DNA from 3 places in the Streptomyces sp. NPDC021622 genome. Region 1 is predicted to be linked to each of the others. Evidence: predicted binding sites of a transcription regulator. Region 1 holds the regulator's gene; each other region holds the start of a gene.
What was found. The regulator HrcA, encoded in region 1, represses chaperone genes, less so after heat shock. The targets are predictions, from matches to a motif close to TTNGCACTCNGNNNNNCNGAGTGCNAA.
Positions count from the first base shown of each region.

Region 2: the regulator HrcA is predicted to act here: its motif matches at 1,130-1,156, upstream of groL (chaperonin GroEL).
Region 3: the regulator HrcA is predicted to act here: its motif matches at 1,689-1,715, upstream of groES (co-chaperone GroES).

Region 1 covers NZ_JBFACK010000003.1:34,745-37,994, reverse strand. The annotation lists gene AB0G47_RS07670 (DUF3097 domain-containing protein) at 1-372, opposite strand, end outside; gene AB0G47_RS07665 (MBL fold metallo-hydrolase) at 408-1,151, opposite strand; gene hrcA (heat-inducible transcriptional repressor HrcA) at 1,364-2,380, shown strand; gene dnaJ (molecular chaperone DnaJ) at 2,381-3,250, shown strand, end outside.
Region 2 covers NZ_JBFACK010000017.1:147,735-150,984, forward strand. The annotation lists gene AB0G47_RS30415 (MoaD/ThiS family protein) at 96-371, shown strand; gene AB0G47_RS30420 (cold-shock protein) at 796-999, shown strand; gene groL (chaperonin GroEL) at 1,285-2,907, shown strand.
Region 3 covers NZ_JBFACK010000006.1:257,976-261,225, forward strand. The annotation lists gene AB0G47_RS14540 (methyltransferase domain-containing protein) at 1-281, opposite strand, end outside; gene AB0G47_RS14545 (polysaccharide deacetylase family protein) at 373-1,308, shown strand; gene groES (co-chaperone GroES) at 1,859-2,167, shown strand; gene groL (chaperonin GroEL) at 2,284-3,250, shown strand, end outside.

The DNA of each region.
Region 1 (3,250 bases):
CAGCTCCGCGTCGTGGCGCCCCTCGACGTAGATCCGACCCGCGCGGGCGACCCGGGCCCGCGCTCCCGGCACCGCCACCGAACCGGAAGCGGTACGGGTGGGGCGTACCGGGGTGGAGGCAGCGGCCCGCACCAGCGTGACCGTACGGCCCTCCAGGGAGAAGCCGCCCGGCGTCATCGGGAAGACGCGGTGCTTGCCGAAGCGGTCCTCCAGGGTGACCGTCAGCCCCTCCGCGGTCTTCTCGCACCGGATCACCGCCCCGCAGAAACCGGTGCTCAGCTCCTCCACCACGAGGCCCGCGTCCGCGGCGACCTCCGGCACGGGCTTCGGCTTCTTCCACGGCGGGGTGAGGTCGGGGGAGTACTGGCGCATTCGGACGACGATAGGAAGAGGTGGCGCCGCACCGCCTACGACACGCCGAAGCGTGCCGCCAGTGTGGCCCGTTGCGCACGGACAAACTCCGCATTCACCACGGCTCCGTGCCCGGGGACGTACAACGCATCCTCCCCGCCCAGGTCGAGGAGCCGGTCGAGCGCCGCAGGCCACCGCTTCGGGACCGCGTCGGAACCCGCCTGCGGTTCGCCCGACTCCTCCACCAGATCGCCGCAGAAGACGATCTCGGGGGACGATTCCGTGCCGGGCACCAGGACCGCCATGTCGTGGCCCGAGTGGCCGGGGCCCACGTTGGCGAGCAGCACCTGCACCCCGCCGCCCAGGTCGAGCGTCCACTCCCCGCACACCAAGTGATGCGGGTGGACGAGGAGATCGGCCGCCTCGGCTGCGGCGTCCTGCGGGACACCGTGGCGTACCGCAGAGTCCCGCAGCTCGTCGCGGCCCTTGGCGAGGAGCGTGTCCAGGCCCACCGCGCCGTACAGCTCAACGCCCGCGAACGCCGCAGCCCCGAGCACATGGTCGAAGTGCGGGTGGGTCAGGGCGAGATGGGTGACCCGGCGGCCACCGCCCAGGATGGTGCGGGCCTGGGTCCGCAGCTCCGCGCCCTCGCGCAGCGTCGCGCCCGCCTCGATCATGAGGGCCGATTCGCCGCCGACGACGAGCCCAGCCGTGCAGTCCCACACCGGAAGGCGCCGCCGCCCGACATGCGGCGCAAGCCGCTCCCAACCCGCCTCGTCCCATGCCAGCGCCACGTCCATAAGCCGACGCTAGCCCTCGGCGGACCGGTTGGCAGCCGCTGCCAGGACCGCTGTACCGAACCGCGAGGTCCGGCCCTTGCCGGGGCCGTACCCGTCGGCCGTACACTGGGCGCGGTGAGGACTGGCACTCGCCCGAGGGGAGTGCCAGGCAGGGGCTCGGGCAGACAGGTGTCAGGGCGAAACGGTGGACGAATCGGTGGAGGTGTGCGCGGATGCTCAGTGAACGCAGGCTCGAGGTGCTGCGCGCCATCGTCCACGACTACGTGGGGACGGAGGAGCCAGTCGGCTCCAAGGCCCTCACCGAACGGCACAGCCTGGGCGTCTCCCCGGCGACCGTCCGCAACGACATGGCCGCGCTGGAGGAGGAAGGGTTCATCGCCCAGCCCCACACGAGCGCGGGGCGCATCCCCACGGACAAGGGGTACCGCCTCTTCGTCGACAGGCTGGCCGGCGTCAAGCCGATGGCCGCGCCCGAGCGCAGGGCCATCCAGAACTTCCTCGACGGTGCCGTCGACCTCGATGACGTGGTCGCTCGTACGGTGCGTCTGCTCGCGCAGCTGACCCGGCAGGTCGCTGTCGTGCAGTACCCGTCCCTGACCCGGTCGACGGTCCGGCACGTGGAGCTGCTCTCGCTGGCTCCCGCCCGTCTGATGCTCGTACTGATCACGGACACCGGACGGGTCGAGCAGCGCATGATCGACTGCCCCGCCCCGTTCGGCGAGACCTCGCTCGCCGACCTGCGGGCGCGGCTCAACAGCCGGGTCGCGGGCCGCCGCTTCGCGGACGTGCCGCAGCTGGTGCAGGACATGACGGACTCCTTCGACGCGGAGGACCGGGGCACGGTGGCCACGGTGCTCTCGACGCTTCTGGAAACCCTCGTCGAGGAGACCGAGGAGCGGCTGATGATCGGCGGAACGGCCAATCTCACCCGCTTCGGGCATGACTTTCCCCTCACCATCCGGCCGGTTCTCGAAGCCCTTGAGGAGCAGGTCGTGCTCCTCAAGTTGCTTGGGGAGGCTACGGATTCGGGCATGACCGTACGGATCGGTCATGAGAACGCCCATGAGGGACTCAGCTCCACGTCCGTGGTCTCGGTCGGCTACGGTTCGGGCAGCGAGGCAGTAGCCAAACTCGGCGTGGTCGGACCGACCCGCATGGACTATCCGGGAACGATGGGAGCAGTACGCGCAGTGGCACGTTACGTCGGACAGATCCTGGCGGAGTCGTAAGTGGCCACGGACTACTACGCCGTACTCGGCGTGCGCCGCGACGCTTCCCAGGACGAGATCAAGAAGGCCTTCCGGAGGCTGGCGCGTGAGCTTCACCCGGATGTGAATCCGGATCCGAAGACTCAGGAGCGCTTCAAGGAGATCAACGCCGCATACGAGGTGTTGTCGGACCCGCAGAAGAAGCAGGTCTACGACCTCGGCGGCGACCCGCTGTCCCAGGCGGGCGGCGGCGGTGCCGGCGGCTTCGGGCAGGGCGGGTTCGGGAACTTCTCGGACATCATGGACGCGTTCTTCGGTACGGCGTCGCAGCGCGGACCGCGCTCGCGCACACGCCGTGGCCAGGACGCCATGATCCGTCTGGAGATCGACCTCGACGAGGCCGCCTTCGGGACCACCAAGGACATTCAGGTCGACACCGCTGTGGTGTGTACGACCTGCAGCGGGGAGGGTGCCGCTCCCGGTACCTCCGCCCAGACGTGTGACATGTGCCGCGGTCGCGGTGAGGTGTCGCAGGTCACGCGGTCCTTCCTCGGCCAGGTCATGACCTCGCGGCCCTGCCCGCAGTGTCAGGGCTTCGGCACGGTCGTGCCCACGCCGTGCCCCGAGTGCGCCGGTGACGGCCGCATCCGGTCGCGGCGGACGCTCACCGTGAAGATCCCCGCGGGTGTCGACAACGGCACGCGGATCCAGCTCGCGGGCGAGGGCGAGGTCGGCCCCGGTGGCGGTCCCGCCGGTGACCTGTACGTCGAGATCCACGAGCTGCCGCACTCCGTCTTCCAGCGGCGCGGCGACGATCTGCACTGCACGGTGACGATCCCGATGACGGCGGCGGCGCTGGGCACGAAGGTGCCGCTCGAGACGCTTGACGGG
Region 2 (3,250 bases), on a different contig from region 1:
TTGTCCGCTTGTCTGCGGGGCCGTCGTGGCTGGTCGCGCAGTTCCCCGCGCCCCTTTCAGGGGCGCTCCCTCCCCGTAACTCTGAGGTGAACCCCATGAGCGTCAACGTCCGCATCCCCACCATTCTTCGCACCTACACCGGCGGTCAGGCCGAGGTTGCCGCCGAGGGGGCGAACCTCTCCGAGGTCATCGCCGACCTGGAGAAGAACCACGCCGGTATCGCCGCCCGCGTCCTGGACGACCAGGGCAAGCTGCGCCGCTTCGTGAATGTGTACGTGAACGACGACGACGTCCGTTTCGAGCAGGGGCTTGAGACGGCCACTCCGGACGGCGCGGGCGTCTCGATCATTCCCGCCGTCGCCGGCGGCTGATCCTTTACGCAAGCACCCTGTGTTATCTCCATTGCCCCCTCCGCGAGAGAAGCGGAGGGGGCAATTCAGTGTGGTTGAGCGCGGTACAGTTGGGAAACGAGCTTCTCCGTTTGTGCCGAGCGCATATACGAAGTCGGTCCGGAGCCGACAAGAAGTAGCCAAAGTGCAGTGCCCATTTGAGCCGTTCACGGCATTTGTCTGGCCCGACTTGCCCTGAAGTCCGGCAAATTCTCCGCATATTTCCGATCGGGCGTGCCCGGAATTCTCGTCCGATTGACCTGTTGCAGACGGCAGTTGGACAGATACATTCAGCCGCGGTCGACGCGTTCCGGCGCACACCTCCACATCCCATTGGGGGGGTGAGGTCTGACCCGGGTCCGCGAAGTGCGGGCCCGTGCAAGGGCCAGTAATAGGGGAGTTAGGCATGGCTCAGGGCACCGTCAAGTGGTTCAACGCGGAGAAGGGGTACGGCTTCATCGCGGTCGACGGTGGTGCGGATGTTTTCGTCCACTACAGCGCGATCCAGATGGACGGCTACCGCACCCTTGAAGAAGGTCAGCGAGTCGAGTTCGAGATCTCGCAGGGCCAGAAGGGTCCGCAGGCGGACATGGTCAAGCTCGCCGTCTGATCTCGGCGCGATCGGCCACCGACGCACTCACGGCGAGGGGCCCGTATCCCGACAGGGGTACGGGCCCCTCGTACGTCTGGGATCGGTGAGAGGCGCTTGCACTCGTAGGGGGCGAGTGCTAATCATTGGCTTAGCACTCTCCCAGTGAGAGTGACAGAACTTGGATCGGGTCAGCGAGGTCCGCAGGCCGGGTGGGGCAAGGAACCACACGGCGCGCAGGCCGTCCGTCGCGGGCGCGGGCACGGTCCGTTTGCATTTCCACCCCGTCCGGGAGGACCACTTCACATGGCCAAGATCATCGCGTTCGACGAGGAGGCACGGCGCGGCCTCGAGCGCGGCATGAACCAGCTCGCCGACGCCGTCAAGGTGACCCTGGGCCCCAAGGGTCGCAACGTCGTCCTCGAGAAGAAGTGGGGCGCCCCCACGATCACCAACGATGGTGTCTCCATCGCCAAGGAGATCGAGCTCGAGGACCCGTACGAGAAGATCGGCGCCGAGCTGGTCAAGGAGGTCGCGAAGAAGACGGACGACGTCGCCGGTGACGGCACGACGACCGCGACCGTCCTGGCCCAGGCCCTGGTGCGCGAGGGTCTGCGCAACGTGGCCGCCGGTGCCAACCCGATGGCCCTCAAGCGCGGCATCGAGAAGGCCGTCGAGGCCGTCTCGGGCGCCCTGCTCGAGCAGGCGAAGGATGTCGAGACCAAGGAGCAGATCGCTTCGACGGCCTCCATCTCCGCCGCCGACACCCAGATCGGCGAGCTCATCGCCGAGGCGATGGACAAGGTCGGCAAGGAAGGCGTCATCACCGTCGAGGAGTCGCAGACCTTCGGGCTCGAGCTTGAGCTCACCGAGGGCATGCGCTTCGACAAGGGCTACATCTCGGCGTACTTCGCGACCGACATGGAGCGCATGGAGGCGGCCCTGGATGACCCGTACATCCTGATCGTCAACTCCAAGATCTCCAACGTGAAGGACCTGCTCCCGCTCCTGGAGAAGGTCATGCAGTCGGGCAAGCCGCTGCTGATCATCGCCGAGGACGTCGAGGGCGAGGCCCTGTCCACGCTGGTCGTCAACAAGATCCGTGGCACCTTCAAGTCCGTCGCCGTCAAGGCCCCGGGCTTCGGTGACCGCCGCAAGGCCATGCTCGGCGACATCGCCATCCTCACCGGTGGCACCGTCATCTCCGAGGAGGTCGGCCTCAAGCTGGAGAACGCCGGTCTGGACCTGCTCGGCCGCGCCCGCAAGGTCGTCATCACCAAGGACGAGACGACCATCGTCGACGGTGCCGGTGACAGCGACCAGGTCCAGGGCCGCGTCAACCAGATCCGCGCCGAGATCGAGAACTCGGACAGCGACTACGACCGCGAGAAGCTGCAGGAGCGCCTGGCGAAGCTCGCCGGCGGTGTTGCGGTCATCAAGGCCGGTGCCGCGACCGAGGTCGAGCTCAAGGAGCGCAAGCACCGCATCGAGGACGCCGTTCGCAACGCGAAGGCCGCCGTCGAAGAGGGCATCGTCGCCGGTGGTGGCGTGGCCCTCATCCAGGCCGCCGCCGTCTTCGAGAAGCTTGAGCTCGAGGGTGACGAGGCCACCGGTGCCGCCGCTGTGAAGCTGGCCCTCGAGGCCCCGCTGAAGCAGATCGCGGTCAACGCCGGCCTCGAGGGTGGTGTCGTCGTCGAGAAGGTGCGCAACCTGACCGTCGGCCACGGCCTGAACGCCGCGACCGGTGAGTACGTCGACATGATCGCCGAGGGCATCCTCGACCCGGCGAAGGTGACGCGCTCTGCCCTGCAGAACGCCGCCTCCATCGCCGCGCTGTTCCTCACCACCGAGGCCGTCATCGCCGACAAGCCGGAGAAGGCCGCTCCGGCCGCTCCGGGCGGCATGCCGGGCGGTGACATGGACTTCTGAGCCTCTTCGGCTCGGTAGGCCAGTCTTCACGTACCGAGGGCGGCACCCCTTCTCACGAAGGGGTGCCGCCCTCGGGCGTTTTCTGTACGGCCTTCTGTACGACACGACCTTCTATACGAGCAGCGTCCTGACCGCGACGGCGAGCAGGGCGACGTCCAGGGCGATCGCCACGATCAGGGAGAGCGCCGTGAGAACGGCGAGACGGGACGGGGACACTACGGCTCCTCGGTGAGTGTGTCCGGCAGGGACGTGAGGACTGTCCCGAAGTCCGTGTGCAACGGGGTGCGCCTGGAGGAAAATGAACGCCGTTGAACAGGGACACCGTTGAACGGGGAAGCGGAGG
Region 3 (3,250 bases), on a different contig from region 1:
ACGGCCACGCTCGTGCGCGTCGCCTGCTCGACGCCGTTCGGCGTGAAGAACATCCGCCCCGCGTCCTCGGCGCCGAACTTCGCCACCGCCCGCCGCCGCAGCCGCGCCTGTGCGAGGACCGCCGTGACCAGTTCCGCCGGGTGCTCGCGGCGCAGTCGGGTGGCGACGGCCAGCTCCCGCGCGGGCTCGGCCTCCCGCACCTCGTCGAGATCGAGCAGGGACCGGCCCTCGGGGGTGAGCAGCGCGGAGAAGGAGGCCAGGGCGTGGTCGAGGTCGTTCACCCGGCCCATTGTGGGCCAGTCGGTGGATGGTGCGCGCGCGGCGGCGGTGTCGGCCCCTCATCAGGGCCGTGAGCTGCAAAGATCCGGCGCCATGCAACTAGTACGACAAAACGATCAATACGGCAGAAGACGGAAGCGACGGAAGGGCCGGACGCGGGTCACCGCGGCTGTCCTCACCGCCGCCGCGATCGCCTCCGGCTGTGCGGTCGGAGGTGAGTCGGACGGTGTGAAGCCCGCCCCCGGCCAGCAGCGCCTCGAGGCCCCGCCGGCCCGCGCTCTCGACTCCTACGCCCACAAGCTCCGCGTCGCCCAGGGCGCCCGCGCCGCCGCCGCGAAACGCTGGGGCCTGGCGAAGACCCCGCTGACCGCTCCCGCGGCCCCCGCCAAGAAGCCGCGGATCACCACCCGCAAGGGCTTCGAGGTCAAGGGCCAGGCGGGCCTGCCGCCGGTCTTCACGACCATCCCCACCAAGAAGAAGGTCGTCTTCCTGACCATCGACGACGGCGCCGAGAAGGACCCGGCGCTGCTGAAGATGATGACCGAGCTGAAGATCCCGTACACCGCGTTCCTCAGCGACTATCTGGTCAAGGAGAACTACGGCTACTTCAAGAAGATGCAGTCCCGCGGCGTCTCCCTGAACAACCACACCCTCAACCACCGCTATATGCCGGGACTTTCGTACGCGGGCCAGCGCCGCGAGATCTGCGGCATGCAGGACATCATCAAGAAGCGGTACGGCAAACGGCCCGAGCTCTTCCGCCCGCCGTACGGCAACTACAACGTGGACACGCTGCGCGCCGCCAAGTCCTGCGGCATCAAGGCGGTGCCGCTGTGGGCGTCGGAGGCCTTCGTCGACCGCATGGAGTGGCGCGAGTGGGACAAGGACCTGCACCCCGGCGACATCATCCTCACGCACTTCAGGGGGCGCGAGCACTGGAAGGGCAGCATGCCCGACATGATCCGCAAGGTCATGAAGACGGTCACGGACAAGGGGTACGCGGTGGCCAGCCTTGAGGACTACCTGTGACCGGGCGGGCGCGGCGATTCCTTGCCGGAGCCCTCGCGGCAGCCGTCCTCGCGCCCGCACTCCTCACGGGCTGCGCCCAGTCGGTGGACCCGATCGAGAGGCTGGGCCGGAAGGCGGCAGAAAAGGTCCCGAAGCGGGAGCCGGAGGCTGACCGCTGTGGGCAGGCGTTCCGCAGGGCGAGTGGGGTCTCCCCTGGTCGAGCGGAGCCGAGAGCTTTGGGAAGGGTGGGCACAGCCCCACCTGCCGGGCCACCGAAAACGCAACGGCACGAGGCAACGGAGACGGAACCCCCCACCACGGAGAAACGTTGCCAAGAGGGGCCCGGGGCATCCCCCGCACCCCCAGAAGGCACCCCCCACCGCTAAGACCCGCGTCAGCAATTGGCACTCCGCTTGACCGAGTGCTAATCCCCGTCCTAGTCTCAGCTCTGGCACTCCCCACTGGAGAGTGCCAATAGCGACGGGCAGGTCCGGCACCCGCGACGACGGATCCACCTGGTCGCCACTTCAGACTGTTAACCCCGTAGATCTCCGAAGGGGGAGACCGGATCGTGACGACCGCCAGCTCCAAGGTTGCCATCAAGCCGCTCGAGGACCGCATTGTGGTCCAGCCGCTCGACGCCGAGCAGACCACGGCCTCGGGCCTGGTCATTCCGGACACCGCGAAGGAGAAGCCCCAGGAGGGTGCTGTCCTCGCCGTGGGCCCGGGCCGCTTCGAGAACGGCGAGCGCCTGCCGCTCGACGTCAAGGTCGGCGACGTCGTGCTGTACAGCAAGTACGGCGGCACCGAGGTGAAGTACAACGGCGACGAGTACCTCGTCCTCTCGGCTCGCGACGTGCTCGCGATCGTCGAGAAGTAATTCACCCGAAGCAGAACATTGCTTTGAGCTGCGCCCCTGGTCACCCCGCTGATTGCCGGGCGGCAAGGGGCGCAGTTCGTTCAATCCCGAGTTTTCGAGAGGGCTGAACCGCTCCCATGGCGAAGATCCTGAAGTTCGACGAGGACGCCCGTCGCGCCCTTGAGCGCGGCGTCAACAAGCTTGCCGACACGGTCAAGGTGACGATCGGCCCCCGCGGCCGCAACGTCGTCATCGACAAGAAGTTCGGCGCCCCGACCATCACCAACGACGGCGTCACCATCGCCCGTGAGGTCGAGGTCGAGGACCCGTACGAGAACCTCGGCGCCCAGCTCGTCAAGGAGGTGGCGACCAAGACCAACGACATCGCGGGTGACGGCACCACCACCGCGACCGTGCTCGCCCAGGCCCTGGTCAAGGAAGGCCTGCGCAACGTCGCCGCGGGCGCATCCCCGGCCGCCCTGAAGAAGGGCATCGACGCCGCCGTCGCGGCCGTCTCCGCGGAGCTCCTCGCCACCGCGCGCCCGATCGACGACAAGGCCGACATCGCGGCCGTCGCCGGTCTGTCCGCCCAGGACCCGCAGGTCGGCGAGCTCATCGCCGAGGCGATGGACAAGGTCGGCAAGGACGGTGTCATCACCGTCGAGGAGTCCAACACCTTCGGCCTGGAGCTGGACTTCACCGAGGGCATGGCCTTCGACAAGGGCTACCTGTCCCCGTACATGGTGTCCGACCAGGAGCGTATGGAGGCCGTCCTCGACGACCCGTACATCCTCATCCACCAGGGCAAGATCTCCTCCATCCAGGACCTCCTGCCGCTGCTCGAGAAGGTCATCCAGGCCAACGCCTCGAAGCCGCTCCTGATCATCGCCGAGGACGTCGAGGGCGAGGCCCTTTCGACCCTGGTCGTGAACAAGATCCGCGGCACCTTCAACGCCGTCGCGGTGAAGGCCCCCGGCTTCGGCGACCGCCGCAAGGCCATGCTCGGTGACCTCGCCACGCTCACCGGCGGCACCGTCATCGCCGAAGAGGTCGGCCTCAAGCTCGACCAGGTCGGCCTGGACGTGCTCGGCACCGCCCGCCGCG